Regions from separate parts of the Nocardia puris genome, predicted to be linked through region 2. Evidence: riboswitches for the same ligand, from Rfam matches in the RefSeq annotation. Region 2 holds a riboswitch; each other region holds the start of a gene.

Region 1 (6,553 bases), 2.9 Mb from region 2:
CGGGCAGTACTACAAGACCGTCGGCGCTTCCATTTACGACGTGCCCGAGGGCGGCATTCCGATCTATGTCGCGGCGGGCGGCCCGCTGGTCGCGCGATACGCCGGCCGCGCGGGTGATGGTTTCATCTGCACTTCCGGCAAGGGCATGGACCTCTACACGGAGAAATTGATGCCGGCCGTCGCGGAGGGTGCGGCGAAAGGGGGCCGCGAGGTCTCCGATATCGACCGCATGATCGAGATCAAGATCTCCTACGACACCGATCCCGAACTGGCGCTGGAGAATACGCGCTTCTGGGCGCCACTCTCCCTCACCGCCGAGCAGAAGCACTCCATCACCGACCCCATCGAAATGGAAGCCGCCGCCGACGCCCTGCCCATCGAGCAGATCGCCAAGCGCTGGATCGTCGCCAGCGACCCCGACGAAGCCGTCGACCAGATCAAGCCCTACCTGGACGCGGGCCTCAACCACCTCGTCTTCCACGCCCCCGGCCACGACCAACGCCGCTTCCTCGACCTCTTCGCCCGCGACATCGCCCCCCGCCTGCGCAAACTGGGCTGAGCTACAAGAGAATTCGAGCGCACCGGAAGCGAAATCGCGCGCACCGCATGGGCGCGGCACCGTAAGTGATGGCGATCCGATACTTCCACGGGCGAATCAACCGTTCCGACTGTCGGCAGTCACCGCCAACGACACGGTCGACCGTGAAAGGCGGTGCGGGCGCACTTACAACCCGCGGCCGCACCGCCTTTCGCTCCGCGACCAGGATGGCCAGCGAAGAGGAACCCTGCTACTGATCACGGGTACGCTCCGTGATCAGTAGCCCGACGAGCCCCGGCCAGGTGCGAAGCCGATCGCATCCGCATATTGCTGTTGACAGCAGAGCAACCTCGAACCGCGAACGCGATATCCGCATGCACGGGCAGCGCACCGTCGTTCTCTTGGTCGCCAACTTCCGCCAAGATCTTCCCGGGTCCTGGGTCCGAGAGGTCCGGGACGGCAACTTCCAGACCAACCCCTGGGATGGGACGCCATCCCAGGAGGCCGAGTTCGCACTGTGGGAAGACGTGACAATTCACGGTAGCCCGTGACCTCGAAGCCGGTTTCCGCGCTCGAACGAATCACGCGCGGCCCGCGAGACCAGCGAGCCGCGCGGGAATCGTTCCTACCCCAGCGCCTGTTCCAGATCCGCGAGCAGGTCCTCGGTATCCTCCAACCCCACCGAAATCCGCACCACACCATCGGTCAATCCGATGGTGGCGCGACCCTCCGGACCCATGGCGCGGTGGGTGGTGGTGGCGGGGTGGGTGATGAGGGATTTCGCGTCGCCGAGGTTGTTGGAGATGTCGATGATGCGCAAACGGTTGAGCACCTCGAAGGCGCGCTTCTTCCCTTCGCCCTCGGGGGCGTCGAGTTCGAAGGTGACCACGGTGCCGCCGCCCGACATCTGGCCGCGGGCCAGATCGTACTGCGGATGTGATTCCAGGAAGGGGTATTTCACCCAGCGCACGCCCTTGTTCTCCTCGAGGAAGCGCGCGACGCGCAGCGCGGACTCGGTGGAGTAGCGCACCCGCAGCGGCATGGTCTCGAGCCCCTTGAGCAGGGTCCAGGCGTTGAAAGGGCTCAGCGCCGGACCCGTATGGCGCATCAGGGTTTTCACGGGTCCGTCGATGTAGTCCTGCGTGCCGAGGATGGCGCCGCCCAGCACGCGGCCCTGCCCGTCGATGTGCTTGGTGCCCGAGTAGACCACCACGTCGGCGCCGAGCTCGAAGCCCTTTTGCAGCAGCGGGGTCGCGAAGACGTTGTCCAGCACCACCTTCGCGCCCGCCGCGTGCGCGAGCTCGGTCACCTTGCGCACGTCGACCAGGGTCTGCATCGGGTTGGCCGGCGTCTCGAAGAACACCGCGGCGGTGGGCTTCGACAGCGCCGCCTCCCACTGGTCCAGATCCTCACCGTCGACGAAGACGGTCTCCACCCCCCAGCGCGGCAGGATCTCGTTGCACACCACGAAGCACGAACCGAACAGGCTGCGCGCCGCCACCAGCCGGTCGCCGGCGCCGAGCAGCGCGCCGAGCGCGGTGAACACCGCCGACATGCCGCTGGCCGTGGCGAACGCGGCCTCGGCCCCGTCGATCAGGCGGATGCGCTCCTCGAACATGGCGACCGTCGGGTTGCCGTAGCGGGAGTAGACGAAGTGCTCCACCTCGCCGGTGAACGCGGCCTCGGCGGCCTCGGCGCTCTCGTAGACGAATCCGGAGGTCAGATACAGCGCCTCGGCGGTCTCCTCGAAACCGGAGCGGCGCAGGCCGCCGCGCACGCCGAGCGTGGCGGGACCGACGCCCTCGGGCAGCGGTTTGTCGAAGGCGCCACCGGTGATCACGACTGGCTCCACGGGAGGCCCTCGGCGCGCCACCCGGTCGAACCGCGGTGCCCGGACGCGTCCAGACCGCCCTCGAAACCCTCGGACACGTTGTAAGAAGGCCCGATGCCGAGTTCGGTGGCCACGCGCGCCGCGTGCGCGGAACGCTGGCCGGAGCGACAGATGAACAGCACGGGTGCGTCCTCGGCCCGGTCGGCCAGTTCCTGCTTCAGCTGGTCGGCGAAGCGCGGGTTGCGGGCGCCCGTGCTGTCGACCCACTCGATCAGGACCGTGCGGCGGTCGAGCGAACTGACGTCGGGCACGCCGACGAAACGCCATTCGGCGTCGGTACGCACGTCGACCAGGACGGCGGCGGGGTTGTCGCGCAACACTTCCCACGCCTGCCGCGGGGTGATGTCACCGGCATAACTCATGTGGACCTCCTGTGGAATCCGCACTTGCCGCGCCCGGGTTCGGCGCGCGGCCAGGTCGTCACCCGGAGCACCCCACCGCGGAGGAGGGTTGCCGACCAGCCAGCCGGGGCTTGACGCTGGTTCTCATGACCTCAGCGACGAGATTGCACCGCGGGCCCGCACCCTGTCAAACAGTGCAGACCAGCCATTTACCGTCGGCGCGGATCAGGTTCCAGGTGGCGGTGCGCTCGGCGCCCTCGACGTCGGTGGTGACGGACACGGTCGCCTTCTCGCCGTCGATGGCGGGCGCGGCGATGTTCTTCACCTGAATCGTCTTGCCCGAACCCTCTTGTCCGGCCAGCGGGGACCGTTCGGGGTCGAAGTCGGCGCAGCCGGTGCCGGGCGGCGGCACCAGGTCGCTGCTGTTGGTCCCCTCGACGAAGTTGCGCACGGCCGCGGAGACCCGGTCGGCCTCTGTGACATTTTTCTCAGCGGGCGCGAGCACGCCGCCGAGCACGATCGCCACCAGGACGATTCCCGCCACCACGGCGGCGGCCACGAACGGCGCCAACGAGCGCCGATCGGTCTGGTCGATCGGAATTGATTCACCTTCGTCGGGCGGCTGCTGCTCGGTCATGGATCGATGATCCCCGACCGTGTTCGACGCACCGGCGCGGGTAGTGCACAGTGGCACGGATAGAATCGCCACAACCACAGCCGTCGCGGTGGGCGTTGGGGGGCGTACCCACGGCGCTCGATGAACTTAGCCTAAGCTAAGACCGCCGACGTTGACGTTTCGACCATAAGGGTGCGCGTAAGAGATGACCGAACAGAGTGCAGTGTCCAATGGCGGTGTTCGCGAACCCTCCGTGGTGACGCAGGCTGCCGCCTCCGGGTCTGACGCGCCCACCGCGGGGCCCCGACCGCTCCGCATCGCGATCGTGGGTGCGGGACCGGCCGGTATCTACGCCGCCGACGCGTTGATGAAGTCCGACGCCGACGTGTCGATCGACCTGTACGAGCGCATGCCCGCGCCGTTCGGGCTGATCCGCTACGGCGTCGCCCCCGACCACCCGCGCATCAAGGGCATCATCACCGCCCTGCACAAGGTGCTCGACAAGGAGCAGGTGCGCCTGCTCGGCAATATCGACTACGGCACCGACATCACCCTCGACGACCTGCGCCGCTTCTACGACGCGGTGATCTTCTCCACCGGCGCCAACGCCGACCGCGCGCTGCCGATCCCCGGCATCGACCTGGACGGCTCCTACGGCGCCGCCGACTTCGTCTCCTGGTACGACGGGCACCCCGACGTGCCGCGCACCTGGCCGCTGGACGCCGAGAAGGTCGCGGTGCTGGGCGTCGGCAACGTCGCCCTCGACATCGCCCGCGTGCTGGCCAAGACCGGTGACGAACTGCTGCCGACCGAGATCCCGCCGAACGTCTACGAGGGCCTCAAGCAGAACAAGGCCGTCGAGGTGCACGTGTTCGGCCGCCGCGGCCCGGCGCAGGCCAAGTTCACCCCGCTGGAGCTGCGCGAGCTGGACCACTCGCCCACCATCGAGGTCATCGTCGATCCCGAGGACATCGACTACGACGAGGGCTCCGAGGCCGCGCGCAGGCACTCCAAGCAGGTCGACATGGTGGCCAACACCCTCGAGCAGTGGGCCATCCGCGACCAGGGCGACCGCCCGCACAAGCTGTTCCTGCACTTCTTCGAATCGCCCGCCGAGGTGCTGGGCGACGAGAACGGCAAGGTGATCGGCCTGCGCACCGAGCGCACCCAGCTCGACGGCACCGGCAACGTCAAGGGCACCGGCACCTACCGGGACTGGGACGTGCAGGCCGTCTACCGCGCGGTCGGCTACCTGTCGCAGAACATCAGCAGCCTGCCGTTCGACGACCAGGCGGGCACCGTGCCGAACGAGGCAGGCCGCGTCATCGCCGACGAGAACGCCGACGGCGCCGCCCGCTACCTGCCCGCCACCTACGTGACCGGCTGGATCAAGCGCGGCCCGGTGGGCCTGATCGGCCACACCAAGGGCGACGCCAACGAGACCATCGCCTGCCTGCTCGACGACGCCGCGAACTTCACCCCGGCGCCGGAGCCCGATCCGCAGGCCGTGGTGGACTTCCTCGAGGGCAAGGGCATCCCGTTCACCACGTGGGCCGGCTGGTACCGCCTGGACGCGCACGAGCGCTCGCTGGGCGAGCCCGAGGGCCGCGAGCGGGTGAAGGTCGTGGAGCGCGAGGACATGCTGCGCGCCAGCGAACCGCACAAGGTGTGAGCGCACGGTCGCGGCGGGTGCACCCGCCGCGACCCTTTGCTTTCGGCCACCGCACCGCCGTCCGCGCCCGTCGGGGCGGCCCGACCGGCAAACCGTTCCCGGCCGACGCGCCGCGAACCCCTACTCGAGGCATTCTGTACCCGTGTTCGATGCCCATGTCCACATCATCGATCCGCGGTTTCCGCTGATCGAGAACGAGGGCTACCTGCCCGACCCCTACACCATCGCCGACTATCGAAAACGGATGTCGCGCTTCGATATCGGCGGTGGCGCCGTGGTGAGCGGGTCGTTCCAGGGGACCGACCAGACGTATCTGAAGGCCGCGCTGGCCGAGCTCGGCGAGGGCTGGGTGGGCGTCACCAACCTGCACCTGGACGCCACCGACGACGAGATCGCCGACCTCGACCGCGCCGGCGTGCGGGCGATGCGGTTCAACCTCAAGCGCGCCGCCACCGACATCACCCAGATGACCGTGCTGGCGCTGCGCGCGCACGAACTGGTGGGCTGGCACGTCGAGCTGTATATCGACGGCCAGATGCTGGCCTCGCTGCAACCGGTGATCACCAAACTGCCCGCGCTGTCGATCGACCACCTCGGCATGTCGGCCGACGGCCTGCCCTACCTGCTGGACCTGGTGGACCGCGGGGCGCGGGTGAAGGCGACGGGGTTCGGCCGGGTGGAGATGCAGGTCGCCGACACGCTGCGCCGCATCCACGCGGTGAATCCGCAGGCGCTGATGTTCGGCACCGATCTGCCCGGCACCAGGGCCGGGCGCCCGTTCGAAGACACCGACGTGGACCTGATCTGCGATGTGGTGGGCGTGGACATGTACGCGGTGCTGGAGGACAACGCGCGCGCTTTCTACCGGCTGCCGCCGGTGGAAAGGAACGTGGAGGATCCGGCCCCGACACTGCCGCTGCATCCGATCGAGCCCACGACGCCGTTGCGCCGCGAGGCACCGCCGAAAAACACCCAGACGGACACGATTCCGTTCCCGACGGTCGAATAGGCGCGCGGCCGGATCGTCCGACGTGCGGTATACGGTGGGGATCGAACGAACCGCCCTGAACGATTCGATCCGGAGGCCCCACAATGAAGTTCGGCTCCATCGCGGGACTGGGCATCGCCCTGGCCGCCGCGGCCCTCTCCGTCGCCCCGGCCGTCGCCACCGCCGACGACCCCGAATTCCCGCGCAACGGCGTCATTCCGCCCGGGAACTACCACATCGTCCGGCACCCCTCCAATGTCGTGGGTTCGCCACTGGAGAACTGCGAACTGCGCGTCCACCCGAACGGCGTGAACACCGATCTGGCCTGCTTCGGCGGCGTCCACCCCGGTAGGCAGCGGCCCATCGGCCCGGACCAGACGTACGTGACGTTCGCGTTCCCGCTCGGGTTCGACCTGCGCGATATCGACCCGCGGCAGGGGCACTGGATCGGGACGGTGAACATCGCCGACACCCCGGCGAGCATTCCGTATCCGCTGGCCGGGGTCA
Region 2 (6,553 bases):
CAGTGGACGCGGGAGAGAAAGGCTCGGGTGCGGGGATGTTTCGGGTCGCCGAGCACCTCGGCGGGCGGGCCCTGTTCGACGATCACGCCGCCGTCGAGGAAGACCACGGTGTCGGCGATCTCGCGGGCGAAACCGATCTCGTGGGTGACGATCACCAGGGCGGTGCCGTCGTCGGCCAGGCCGCGGATCACGTCGAGCACCTCGCCGACGAGTTCGGGGTCCAGCGCCGAGGTCGGCTCGTCGAACAGGATCACCCCGGGCCGCAACGCGAGTGCCCGTGCGATCGCGACGCGTTGCTGCTGTCCGCCCGACAACCGGCGCGGATACGCGCCGGCGAGTTCGCCGATGCCCACCCGGTCCAGCAGGGTGCGCGCCTCGCGCTCCACTTCGGCGCGCGGACGGCGCTGCGCGGTGAGCGGGGCGATGGTGACGTTGTCGAGCACGGTGAGATGCGGGAACAGATTGAACTGCTGGAACACGAACCCGATGCGCGAACGCTGTTTGCGCACTTCGCGATCCGGCAGCGGATACAGGGTGTTATTGCGGCGCAGGCGATATCCGATCAGCTCGCCGTCGATGTGCACGGTGCCCGCGTCCACCGGTTCCAGGTGGTTGAGCACCCGCAGCAGGGTCGACTTGCCCGAGCCCGACGGGCCGATCACCGCGACCACTTCGCCCGACCGCACGGTGAGATCGATGCCGTGCAGGATCTCGGTGCGCCCGTACGACTTGCGCACGCCGCGCACTTCCACGGCGGCGCTCATCGGGTGGCTCCCCGCGGCGCGTTCGCGGCGGCGGCGAGTTCACGCAGCCGCCACCGGAACTTCTGCAAGGGCGTGGGCGGCGGCGTGCGGTGCGCGCCCTTCGCGTAGTGGCGCTCGATGTAGAACTGCGCCACGGTGAGGATCGTGGTGAGCACGATGTACCAGAACGTGGCCACCATCAGCAGCGGCACCACCCGGCCGTTGCGGCCGTAGATCACCTGCACCTGGTAGAACAGCTCGGCGATCGCCATCACCGACACGATCGAGGTGCCCTTGAACAGGCTGATCACCTCGTTCGTGGCGTTGGGCAGGATCGAGCGCATCGCCTGCGGCAGCACGATGGTGCGGAACTGGCGCCACCGCGGAATGCCCAGCGCCGCCGACGCTTCCAGCTGTCCCGGGTCCACCGAGATGAGCCCGGCGCGGATGATCTCGGCCGAATACGCCGCCTGATGCAGCGCCAGACCGATCACGGCGGCGGTGAAACCGCTGATCACGCCGTTGACCTCGAAGGTGAGGAACGCCGGTCCGAACGGAATGCCCAGCGAGAGCGTCTGATACAGGTAGGCGATATTGAACCAGAACAGCAACTGCACGATGAGCGGGATCGAGCGGAACGCCCAGATATAGGACCAGGCGATGGTGCTCAGCACCGGGTTGTTCGACAGCCGCGCGATCGCGAGCAGGGTGCCGATGAAGAAGCCGAGCACCGTGCCCCACAGCGTGAGCTCCAGCGTCACGCGCAGCGCGGCGAAGATCGACTCGGCGGTGAAGTAGGCGGCGAACGTCGGCCAGTCCCAGCCGGGATTGGTGACCAGGCCGTGCAGGAACTGGGCGAGCAGGATCAGCGCTATGACACTGATCACCCACCGCCACGGATGCCGCGTGCGGGCGACCGTCGGGGCGGTGTCGGCGCGGGTGACGGCGTCGCGGGTCGCGACGCCGGTATGGGGCGCGTCGCCGTCGGCCGCCTGCTCGGCGGCGGGCGGTGCGGGGTCGGCGCGATCATCGTGGAGGGGGGCTTCGGGTGCGGGAGGCGCACTCATGGGAAATCCTTCGGAGAACTCAGACGGCGGCGGTGGGATCCGTCGCCACCCGCGGGGCGGGTCTGGTGCGGTCGGTCGCTGTGGTCAGCGCCGACAGCAGCCGTGCTGTCGGCCGGCCCTGCGGGCGTTCGCGGTTCGCGTCATGCAGTCCTCCATCGGTCCCGGCGGAAGCACCCGCACCCGGTGACCGGGGGGTTGCTGCGACGTCGGTGAGCCAGGTCTCTCGGTCGCTCTGGATGGGTGTGCCCGGCCCCGTGCGCCGGGCGCAGCAGGGTCTGGCCGAAACATCATGCGAAGCGCGGCAACTCACCGGCAAGGGTAGAAATCAGGCTGAGCCCAGCCCTGGTCCCGCGGGCCCGCCGGCGTGATCATTACCCGCGCCGGTCGGTGCTGTTCCCTACGCCGACCGGCTCTCTCGCCCCGGCGCCACGACGCGCCGGAGAATTTGCCACCGCCGAAAACGGCTGCGTCCGGCGTTTGCGGGAGTAGTCTGTCTGCTCATCGTGCCGCCGATGAGGAGGTCCGCCGTGGCCGTGTTGCACCGCCTGCCCCGTTTCGCCGCCCTCGCCACCGGAGCGGTCGCCCTGACCGCCGCGCTGGCCGCGCCCGCCGCCGCGATACCGGCCGCGGCCCCGGAACCACCCGGCAGGCACCAGGCCGCGACACCCGGGGATCTGTTCGCCGCCTACGACAGCACCGTCCAGGTGTTGCGCGGCCTCGGCATCGACCCGTTCCTGTATCCCACGGCGGCCGCGTTCTGCGCCGACGGTTCGGCGCTGGGCCTGGTCCCGGCGGTGGCGGGAGCCGTGCCCGGCCCGTGGCCGAAGACGAACATCGCCGTGCCCGGCCTGGATCTCACGGCCGTGAAGGCCGGTCAGACCCTGTTCACGTTCATCCCGGTGGGCCTGGGCCCCGAGAGCGGGAACACCGCCGGGATGCAGGTGGCGTGGTTCAACGTCAGCAACGGGCGGGGCGGCGTGGCCGCCATGGGCCCGATCGCGGAGATCTTCCGCGGCATGATCCCGCCGCAGATCCCCGCCGAACTGCGCCCGCAGGCCGAGCGCGCCATCGCCGAGTTCTTCCTCGCGGCGCTGCCGGTCGGCGGCATCCGCGCGGTCCCGGTCGACACCGGACAGGGCACGGTGCTGGCCGCGGTCTTCGGCACCGTCGACAACGGCGGGCGCTCCTGCTTCTTCCTGCCCACCGTCGGCATCACGACGGTGCCGTAGGGGCTGAGGCGAAGTCCGATCCGGGGCCGCGTCGTCCGTGGGTTGCGGTCCTTCCCCGGCCTTGCCGGATGACGATCGGCGGCTCCGAGATGGGGTCGGACTCCGAGATGGGGTCGCAGGTGCTCAGGTAGCGGATGCCTCGGCTCGCGTGGTCCCGGCCGGCCGGTGCGTGTTCGCTTGCGTGGTGGCGGGATCGCGTCGACCGAATGGGCCACGACGACCCCCAGCCACCGGCTGATCGGCCCGGATTCCGAGGCACAGCCGAGCGCCCGCTCAGGCGGCAGGTACCCCGGCGGGTGCGGCTTCGGCTCGTGCGGTTTCGACTTGGCTGGTGCGCGCTTGCCTGCGCAGCAGCAAGGTCGCCACCACCAGGTAGGCCGCGACGATCAGCAGGTTCAGCGCGCCTTGGGCGGTGTCACCGCGGTCGAAGCGGTCGATGGCGGCGACGGTGATGACGCCCGCGCCGAAGCAGAAGCCCGCGGTGAGGGCGGGCGCGGCGATGCGGGTGGGCAGCGCCGCCACCGCGAGCAGGTAGAGGGAGAACCCGAAATCGGGCACGGTGAAGATGTTGTGGGTGCGGTACTCGGGATTGGCGATCAAGGCGATGAGCAGCCACAGGCTGACCGGCACGGCCGCGATCCTCGCCATCGTGAGCAGATTCATGACACTCCTGAACGAACTGCGCTCCGCGGCAAGCCTTCCCCATGTCGTGCCGCCGGGCAACCCAGGGCAACCTTTCCGGCACGGACTAGACGGCGAAATGCGCAGGTCGCCACCGGTGAGGCGGTGAAGCCCCGAATTTGCGGGGCACGGCGGAGCGGAGCTGTCCGGGCGCGTGCGGCCGGGGGTTCTCCCGGCGTCGCGATCGAGTCCTGGCCTCCGGCGACCCGCACCAGCTCGCCCCGCTGCTCAGCACCGAACTGCAGGCCGGCGCCTTCTCCCAGCGCCCCGAACCGCGTCGCGACGGGCGCCTTGGCCGGACTGGTCTCCGGCTCCGGCCCCCTAGGCGAAGACGCCGCGCCCCTCGCTCTCGTCGAGCGGCCGCTTGACGACCTGGCGCGCGAGCACCTACTCGCCGGGTCTCGTTCCCCGGAACCGGCGCGGGTGCGCGGACGTCCGCAGCTTCACAGGCCGAAGGCGGTGCCGTCCTTGTCGAGAATGGGTTTCGAGGTCATCGAGCGACCCACGTTGCGCACGAACAGCAGCGAACGACCGGGCAGGTCAGGGCATTTCGCGGCGGGGTAGGGCAGTGGGATCGGGTGCGGTGGACACCAGCGGGCGGCCTTTCCAGCGCAGCGCACCCCGTCTCCGCGCGCGATGGGAGCGTGCGGTGAGCGCCAGGTACTCGGCCACCGACAGCGGGTGGGCCAGCGCCGCAAGGCAATCCGCGCCGGTGACGGTGCCGCCGGACTCCAGGGAGCGCGCCAGCAGCCGTCCGGCGACCGAGGCGGCATAACCGATCGCGCCGGCCCGGCGGATCGATCCGCGCCCGGCCACCGCCGCCACGGGCGGCGCCAGATGACCGAGCGCCGCAACGGTTCCCACGGCCGCCGCCGCGACGGGTGAACCGCCGTACGCGGACCAGAGCCAGCGCGTGTAGCCGCGCTCCAATTCTTCGGCGCCCCGGTACATGCGGGTGCGGGCGAGGGTGCCCGCCGCCGCGACGGTAGTGCGGTGCCCGGCCCGGCGCAGCACGCGCGCCAGGTCCAGATCCTCGGTGGGGCTGTCCGCGACCGCCTCGTGCCCGCCCACGGCGCGGTAGGCCGCCCCGTCCACCACCAGGAACTGCCCGCACGCCACCACCGTCGACGGACGCCGCGACCGGTCGGCGAGGGCGACCGGCAGGGTCGAGGCCCACGACCAGCACAGCAGCGGCTGCACCAGCGCCTCCCGCGCGGTCCCGGCGAGCTGCCGCGGCCAGGGCGAGACCAGCGCCGCCCGGCGGGCCCGCAGTTCGGCCACGGCGGCGGCCACCGCCTGCGGAGCCAGCCGCACATCGGCGTCGACGAACACGAGCACAGGCGCGTCGGTGCGCGCGGCCAGCCGGGCGCACGCCGAGGCCTTGCCCGTCCAGCCGGGTGGCGGCCCGGAATCCTCGCGGATCAGCGTGCAGCGCGGGTCGCCGGCGATGGCCGCGCGGGCGGCGTCGGCGGTGCCGTCGGTCGAGCCGTCATCGAGGATCAGCACTCGCAAGTTCGGGACGCCCACTTGGGCGCGCAGGTCGGCGATCAGCGCGGGCAGGCGCGTCACCTCGTCGCGGGCGGGCACGCAGACCGTGACGGGTTCCACCGCGGCCACCCCGCGCGGCAGCCGACGCACCGTCAGCCGGTTGACCAGGGCCAGGCCCGCACCGCCCAACGCGATCGCGGCGCCCGCCCTGACCAGCGTTTCGCTCAGCGGAACTGGCGAACCGATCGCCACCACCGCCGCCAGGAGAACTGATGGTCGGGCACGTGCGCCACGGCGGGATTGCGATCCATGTACGCCATCGCGGCCACGATCGCCGCCACCGCGAGGGTGACGCCGCCGACGATGCCCGCCCAGCCCGCGAACGAGCGGGTGTTCGGGTCGGCGTAGCTCACCTCCGCGCGCAGCGTGGACACGTCACCGGGCGGCAGTTTCCACGACACGGTGGAATCGCCCTCGCGGGTGCCGTTGGTCTTGGCCACGCGGGCCGGGAACGCGATGGTGAACTGCACGTCCGAGCCGTGCGGCGGCACCGACTTCAGGTCGACGCGCCCGTTCATGCTCACCAGGTCGCCGGTGCGCTGGAACTGGAGCTGGAACATGCCCTGCGTCTGCTCCGACAGCAGGCCCAGCTGCGTCACCTCGCCGAACGAGAGGTCCTCGAAGAACACCTTGGAGCCCACGTACCCGTCCTGGTTGTAGGGCTCCACCCGCACCTTCGCGGCCAGCGACTCCGGCGCCTTCAGCTCCGGGCCCTTGTCCTCGGCACTGGCGGGCACCACGGCGGCCACGATCCGCCCCGACACCCGGTCGTTCGACGACACACCCATCGACACCTGCACCCGCAGGCACCCCGCCAGCACCGGCCCGACCAGCACCGCGAGCAGAACCATCGCCATCACCCGCACCCGGCGCGGCGCGCGCGTCGACAGCGGAACCGGAATGGCGGGTGGCGTGGGACTCGGTTGCACGGCTCACATCGTGCCAGGCGCGCCCCTCCCCGTGCCACGCGGTCGCCCGACACGCCGCACCGCGTTCCGGACGGAGCCGGGCTACGCTCGCGGTATGACGGGGGATGTCGAGGAGGGGCCGGCGCGCGCGGCCGAGCACGGGCACATGGGACGGGTCGGCTGGTGGGCGGTGCTCGCCGGTGCACTCGCCGAGGGGTTGCTGCGGAATCAAGCTTTCCTCGGGGCGATGCTGTTCTCGTTCGTGGTCGGACTGGGCGGTGCACTGTCCGGCGAACCAGGCGTGACGGTCGTGTGCGTCGGCGCAGGCCTGGCCGGGATGACCCTCGCGGTCGTGGCGTTGGCGAGGCGCTGGCCTC
Region 3 (6,553 bases), 3.5 Mb from region 2:
GATCGAGACGCAACCCGACGGCACCCTCCAGCTCTATGTTCGCGCCCCGGCCGTGGAGGGCAAGGCCAACAAGGCCGCCATCGAACTCCTCGCCGAGCACTTCGGCGTGCCCAAGTCGTCCATCCGGCTCGCGGCGGGCGCCACCTCCCGCTTCAAACGTTTCGAGATCGCCGACTGACGGGCCCCCGGCGGGGCCGCCACAACCCGCGCGACGATGTCGAGTCCGGCTTTCGCGGAAGCCCTTGACGCGCGGCACCGGACCGGGCGGTAGAAGCCAGGCACCGTGCAGCGCACGAGGAGCACGCGTCGGGGCGACGGAGATCGTCCGCCGTTCACACCGCGCCGGGGAACCCGAACTGCCGCCACGCCTCGTACACGGCGACCGATGCGGCATTGGCCAGATTCATGGACCGCCGCCCCGGCAGCATCGGGATGCGCACTTCGTCGGTGATGTGCGGGTCGGCGAGCACGTGATCGGGCAGGCCGGAGGGCTCGGCGCCGAACAGCAGCACGTCACCGCGCCGGTAGGCGATATCGGTGTAGCGGGTCGTGGCCTTGGTGGTGAAGGCGAACACGCGGTCGGGGCGCAGCGCCGCCCACGCGGCCTCGAGGTCCTTGTGCACGGTGACCGAGGCCAGGTCGTGGTAGTCCAGGCCCGCGCGGCGCAGCTTCGACTCCGAGAGGTCGAACCCCAGCGGCTCCACCAGGTGCAACTCGCACCCGGTGCCCGCGGCCAGCCGGATCGCGTTACCGGTGTTGCCCGGGATGCACGGCTCGTGGAACATCAGCTTCAGCACAGCACATCAGCTTGTCATGCGGGGCGGGACGGGTCTCGGGTGGGCGTCTGCGAGAATCGGTGCCGTGACCGATCTCGACGCGCCGGCCGGGCGCAACACGGGCGGCGGACGGGCCGCGCACTTCCTGCGCTGTCACCTGCCGATGGTCGTGGTCTCGCTCGTCATCGTGGTCGCGATCGTCTTCGTCGCCTCCGACCGCTGGCGGCGCGGCGCGCTGTTCTTCGGCGGCGCGGCCCTGCTCGCCGCGGCCTTCCGGCTCTGCCTGCCGACCGTGCGGGTGGGCCTGCTCGCGGTGCGCAGCAAGCCCTTCGACGTGGCGGCTCTGAGCCTGCTCGGCTCTTCGATCGTCTTCCTCGCGGCGACGATCAACACTCTCGGCGTCGGCTGAATCCGGGCGTCAGCGCCCACGCCAGGTATCGCCACCCACCATCGGCGGGTACGTCGGTCTCGGGAAACCATCGTGCGCCGAACGGAACTCGCGCGACGAGCTGACGAAAACGTCCGGCGCTCAGCGGTTCTCGCGCGCCAGCCGCATGGTCTCGGTGAGCAGCTTCGACACGGCGGCGGCCTCGGTGAGGAATCCGTCGTGGCCGTCGCGGGAGTGCACCACCTCGAGGCCGGCGCAGCCGGGGAGCAGATCGGCCAGCTCCTGCTGGGTGTGCAGCGGGTAGAGGCGGTCGGAGTCGACACCGCCCACCACGCACGGCACGGGGGTGCCGGCGAGCGCGGTCTCGATACCGCCGCGCCCGCGCCCCACGTCGTGGCGGTTCATGGCCTCACTCAGCAACACGTAGGTGGCGGGATCGAAACGCCTGCACAGCTTTTCGGCCTGGTACTCCAGGTAGCTCTGCACCGCGTACCGGCCGCCCGCCAGGGGATCCTCCCCCTCCTGCGCCTGGTTGGCGAAGCGGTGGTCGAGCTCGCCCTCGGTGCGGTAGGTGAGGTGCGCGATGCGCCGCGCGATGCCCATACCGGTCGTCGGCGCGCGATCGGTGTGGTGGTAGTCGCCGCCCTGCCAGTCCGGATCGGCCTTGATGGCGGCGATCTGGGTGGTCTGGGTGCCGATCTGGTCGGCCGTGGCGCGCGCGCCGACGGCCAGCACCAGCGCGGCGGCCACGCGCTCGGGCGCGCCGATCATCCACTCCAGCACCCGCATCCCGCCCATCGAGCCGCCGACCACCGCGGCCAGCCGCTCGACGCCCAGCCGGTCCATGAGCGCCGCCTCGGCACGCACCTGATCGCGGATGGAGATGGACGGGAAACGCGAACCCCACGGAGTGCCGTCGGGCGCGAGCGAAGACGGGCCGGTGCTGCCCTTGCAGCCGCCCAGGACGTTCGCCGCGATGACGCACCACTCGCCGGTGTCCATGGGCGCGCCCGGCCCGACCATGCCGTCCCACCAGCCGGGCTGCTGGTGGACACCGCCGGGCGGGCCGACCACGTGCGAGTCACCGGTCAGGGCGTGCTCGACGAGCACCACGTTGTCCAGCGTGGGCGACAGCTCGCCCCACCGCTGCACCGCGAGATGCACATCGGGGATGACCGCGCCGCTCTCCAGCCGCACGTCCCCGATCTCGACGAGACCCAGCCTGCCGTCGGGCGGCGGCAGCAGTTCCGCACCCGAAGGCGCGGAACCGTCCGCCGGCCGCGACGGCCGGGCGTAGCCCTGATCGGTGCTCACGGTCACGTCGTGGCCGCTTCGAAACCGGCTCGCAGGTCGGCCAGGATGTCGTCGATCCCCTCGATGCCCACGGCCAGGCGCACCAGGCCGGGCGTGACGCCCGTGGTGACCTGCTCCTCGGGCGTGAGCTGGGAATGCGTGGTCGACGCCGGGTGGATCACCAGCGAGCGCACGTCGCCGATATTGGCGACGTGGCTGTGCAGGGTGAGCGCGTTGACGAACTTCTTGCCCGCGTCCACGCCGCCGCGCAGCTCGAACGACACGATCGAACCGACACCCTTGGGCGCCAGCTGCTGCCCGCGCTCGTACCACGGCGAGGACGGCAGGCCCGCGTAGTGGACCTTCTCCACGGCGGGGTGCTCGCTGAGGAACTCGGCCACGGCCTTGGCGTTCTGCACGTGGCGCTCGATGCGCAGGCTCAGCGTCTCGATGCCCTGGCTGATCAGGAAGGCGTTGAACGGCGACACGGCCGAACCCAGATCGCGCAGCAGCTGCACCCGCGCCTTGAGCGCGAACGCCGGCGCGCCGAGGTCGGCGAACACCACACCGTGGTAGCTGGGGTCGGCGGTGGTGAAGCCGGGGAAGCGGGCGTCGCCCTGCTCGTCGGTGACCGTCCAGTCGAAGGTGCCGCCGTCCACGATCACGCCCGCGATGGCCGTGCCGTGCCCGCCGAGGTACTTGGTGGCCGAGTGGACCACGATGTCGGCGCCGTGCTTCAGCGGCTGGATCAGGTACGGGGTGGCGGCGGTGTTGTCCACGATGAGCGGGATGCCCGCGGCGTGCGCGACACCGGCGATGCCGGGAATGTCGAGGACCGAGCTGCTCGGGTTGGCGACCGTCTCGCCGAAGAAGGCCTTGGTGTTCGGCCGGATCGCGGCCTTCCACTGCTCCAGATCATCGGGATCCTCGACGAAGGACACCTCGATGCCGAGCTTGGGCAGCGAGTAGTGGAAGAGGTTGTAGGTGCCGCCGTAGAGGTGCGGGCTGGAGACGATGTGGTCGCCCGAGTTCGCCAGGTTCAGGATGGCGAAGGTCTCCGCGGCCTGGCCGGAGGCCAGCAGCAGCGCCGCGACGCCGCCCTCGAGCGCGTTGATGCGCTGCTCCACCACGTCCTGGGTGGGGTTGACGATGCGGGTGTAGATGTTGCCCGGTTCGGCCAGGCCGAACAGCGCCGCCGCGTGATCGGTGTCGCGGAAGGTGTAGGACGTCGTCTGGTAGATCGGCAGCGCCCTGGCGTTGGTGGCGGCGTCGGGGGCCTGGCCCGCATGGATCTGCTTGGTCTCGAAGGACCACTGGGCAGGGTCGAACTCGGCCGATGCGTTGTCGGTCATGGTGTTGGTCTCCACGGAGTTTCGCCGGAATTCAAGGGAATCGAGGATGCGGTCTATCGACTACAGCAACACATTTCCGGGAACCTCCTGCTGGTGCGCTTGCCACCCGGCCGTCGGGTGGCCAGGTCCTCACCCGGAGCACCCCACCGCAGCTGGAGGGTTGCCGGCCAACGAGCCGGGGCTTGGCGTTGGCACTCATGACCTGACCGACATGTTAGCTGGCGCCCGCCGTCGGCCGAAATCCCTCCCCGGAGAGGCCGCGCACCGGCCGCACCCGCGACGCGCAGGTCGCGGCCGGATGTCATGATGGTGAAAGTGGTGCGGATCACAGGTGATCCGCGGGTCGGAGGTTCGTCACAGTCCGCACAACGGGCCCTCCCCGAGCGGTGAGGACTCCGACAGCAGTACGCTTGTCTTGTTTGCACCACGCGTCCCGCAAACACCGCGGGGCATATACGTTGTCTGTTGAACAGCTGGGGTCCGCTCACAAGCGTGTTCGCCTGGCCGTGCAATGAGGGCACCATCCTAGGAGGACACGAAGATCCATGTCCAAGATCAAGGTTGAAGGCACCGTCGTAGAACTCGACGGCGACGAGATGACCCGGATCATCTGGCAGTTCATCAAGGACAAGCTGATCCACCCGTACCTCGACGTGAACCTCGAGTACTACGACCTGGGGATCGAGTACCGGGACAAGACAGACGACCAGGTCACCATCGATGCGGCCGAGGCCATCAAGCGCCACGGCGTGGGCGTCAAGTGCGCCACCATCACCCCGGACGAGGCCAGGGTCGAGGAATTCGGCCTCAAGAAGATGTGGCGCTCGCCCAACGGCACCATCCGCAACATTCTCGGCGGGACCATCTTCCGCGCGCCGATCATCATCTCGAACGTGCCGCGCCTGGTGCCCGGATGGACCAAGCCGATCATCATCGGTCGTCACGCCTTCGGCGACCAGTACCGCGCCACCGACTTCAAGGTGTTCCAGGCCGGCACGGTCACGCTGACCTTCACCCCCGAGGACGGCAGCGAGCCGATCGTGCACGAGGTCGTGAAGATGCCCGAGGACGGCGGCGTCGTCATGGGCATGTACAACTTCAAGAAGTCGATCGTGGACTTCGCGCGGGCGTCGTTCAACTACGGCCTGCAGCAGAACTACCCGGTCTACATGTCGACCAAGAACACCATCCTGAAGGCCTACGACGGCATGTTCAAGGACACCTTCCAGGAGATCTTCGACGCCGAGTTCAAGACCCAGTTCGACGCCGCGGGCCTGACCTACGAGCACCGCCTCATCGACGACATGGTCGCCTCCTCCATGAAGTGGGAGGGCGGCTACGTGTGGGCCTGCAAGAACTACGACGGCGACGTGCAGTCGGACACGGTCGCGCAGGGCTTCGGCTCGCTGGGCCTGATGACCTCGGTGCTGCTCACCCCGGACGGCAAGACCTGTGAGGCGGAGGCCGCGCACGGCACCGTCACCCGGCACTACCGCCAGCACCAGCAGGGCAAGCCCACCTCGACCAACCCGATCGCGTCGATCTTCGCCTGGACCCGCGGTCTCGAGCACCGCGGCAAGCTGGACAACACCCCCGAGGTGATCGGCTTCGCGCAGACGCTCGAGGACGTTGTCATCAAGACCGTCGAGGGCGGCCAGATGACCAAGGACCTCGCGCTGCTCGTCGGCGGCGACCAGGGGTACCTGACCACCGAGGAGTTCCTCGGCGCGCTCGACGCGAACCTGGCGCGCGCACTGCGCTGATCTGTGCACCGGGGCCGGGCCGTGCGCCCGACCCCGGGTGAACCGGGCACCCGCCCGCCCTTGCGGCGAACGGGTGCCCGACGTGTTTTCGGGGGTGGAGCGGTTGCCGGTTGATCAGAGTGCGGGGTGGACGCCGATGCGGTGGTCCGGGTCGATGGTGTTCGCGATATCGCGCAGGCGGGCGTGGTTACCGGCCAGATAGCGGTGCGCGGGGTGGCCCACTTCCGGGTAGTTGAGGTATCCGCCCGCCGAGTGGGGGCCGACTCTGTGATGCGCTCGCGCTATCCATTCGGTGGCCGCGGCGTGGTCGGTGGGGTTGTAGACGATCCACTGGACCAGGGCGGTGTGGGTGCGCCAAGGGAAGGCGGTGGCGTTCGCCGGAATGTCGCGGACCGCGCCGTCGAGGGGGTCGACCAGCGCGCCGCCGGAGCCGCCGGTGCGGGAGCGGTCGGTCACGGCGGCGACGAGAGCGTCCGCCGCGTCGGGGGTGAGGTCGGTCAGGACGTCCGATCCGGCGGCGAGGCTGGTGCGCGACGGGGTGCGGGTGCCGCCGGCCAATTCGAGTGCGGTGGCCGCGTGTTCGAGGGTGCGCGTTTCGGCGGTAGTCGGCTGGGCACCGATCGCTCGGGCCAGGCCCGCCGCCGCGCCGGAGCCCGTTCCCGCTGGGCCGACCAGCAGGACGACACACGCCACGCCGCCGTGCCCGTCGGCGCGGACCTCCACGTTGGCCCACTGTGCGCGGCTCGCCGTCGCGAGCCAGTTCGCCCAGCCGAGCAGCGTCCGCGCGGCCGCTTCACCCGGAAAGCTCAGGCGCGTCAGGTCTTTCGATTCGGCGGGATGGGTGGCGACGGTGAGTTCGGTGACGACTGCGCAGCGGCCGCCGCCGCGCAACGCCCAGAACAGGTCAGGATGGTCGGTCGCGGACACCTCGGCCTTGGTCCCGTCGGGTAGTACCACCCGCGCGCCGAGCAGTCGGTCGCA

What was found. A riboswitch is a leader RNA that binds a small molecule or an ion and turns the genes downstream of it on or off. The one in region 2 is predicted to bind S-adenosylmethionine.
Region 1: linked by a shared signal. The riboswitch ahead of OHB21_RS10045 (rhodanese-like domain-containing protein) and the one ahead of OHB21_RS23890 (amino acid ABC transporter permease) in region 2 are both predicted to bind S-adenosylmethionine.
Region 3: linked by a shared signal. The riboswitch ahead of OHB21_RS02645 (bifunctional o-acetylhomoserine/o-acetylserine sulfhydrylase) and the one ahead of OHB21_RS23890 (amino acid ABC transporter permease) in region 2 are both predicted to bind S-adenosylmethionine.

What each region holds. Positions count from the first base shown of each region.
Region 1 is NZ_CP107943.1:2,243,886-2,250,438, reverse strand. Features, by position in the region: gene fgd (glucose-6-phosphate dehydrogenase (coenzyme-F420)) at 1-559, shown strand, start outside; gene OHB21_RS10050 (O-succinylhomoserine sulfhydrylase) at 1,164-2,378, opposite strand; gene OHB21_RS10045 (rhodanese-like domain-containing protein) at 2,375-2,791, opposite strand; SAM riboswitch class IV at 2,807-2,922, opposite strand; gene OHB21_RS10040 (Rv0361 family membrane protein) at 2,958-3,407, opposite strand; gene OHB21_RS10035 (FAD-dependent oxidoreductase) at 3,703-5,058, shown strand; gene OHB21_RS10030 (amidohydrolase family protein) at 5,201-6,067, shown strand; gene OHB21_RS10025 (hypothetical protein) at 6,151-6,553, shown strand, end outside.
Region 2 is NZ_CP107943.1:5,154,702-5,161,254, forward strand. Features, by position in the region: gene OHB21_RS23885 (amino acid ABC transporter ATP-binding protein) at 1-764, opposite strand, end outside; gene OHB21_RS23890 (amino acid ABC transporter permease) at 761-1,810, opposite strand; SAM riboswitch class I at 1,960-2,053, opposite strand; gene OHB21_RS23895 (hypothetical protein) at 2,338-3,039, shown strand; gene OHB21_RS23900 (hypothetical protein) at 3,313-3,702, opposite strand; gene OHB21_RS23910 (glycosyltransferase) at 4,261-5,463, opposite strand; gene OHB21_RS23915 (LppM family (lipo)protein) at 5,433-6,125, opposite strand; gene OHB21_RS23920 (hypothetical protein) at 6,292-6,553, shown strand, end outside.
Region 3 is NZ_CP107943.1:590,078-596,630, reverse strand. Features, by position in the region: gene OHB21_RS02665 (DUF167 domain-containing protein) at 1-178, shown strand, start outside; gene OHB21_RS02660 (tRNA (cytidine(34)-2'-O)-methyltransferase) at 333-797, opposite strand; gene OHB21_RS02655 (DUF3017 domain-containing protein) at 940-1,185, shown strand; gene metX (homoserine O-acetyltransferase MetX) at 1,306-2,409, opposite strand; gene OHB21_RS02645 (bifunctional o-acetylhomoserine/o-acetylserine sulfhydrylase) at 2,481-3,809, opposite strand; SAM riboswitch class IV at 3,900-4,012, opposite strand; gene OHB21_RS02640 (NADP-dependent isocitrate dehydrogenase) at 4,355-5,572, shown strand; gene OHB21_RS02635 (FAD-binding oxidoreductase) at 5,687-6,553, opposite strand, start outside.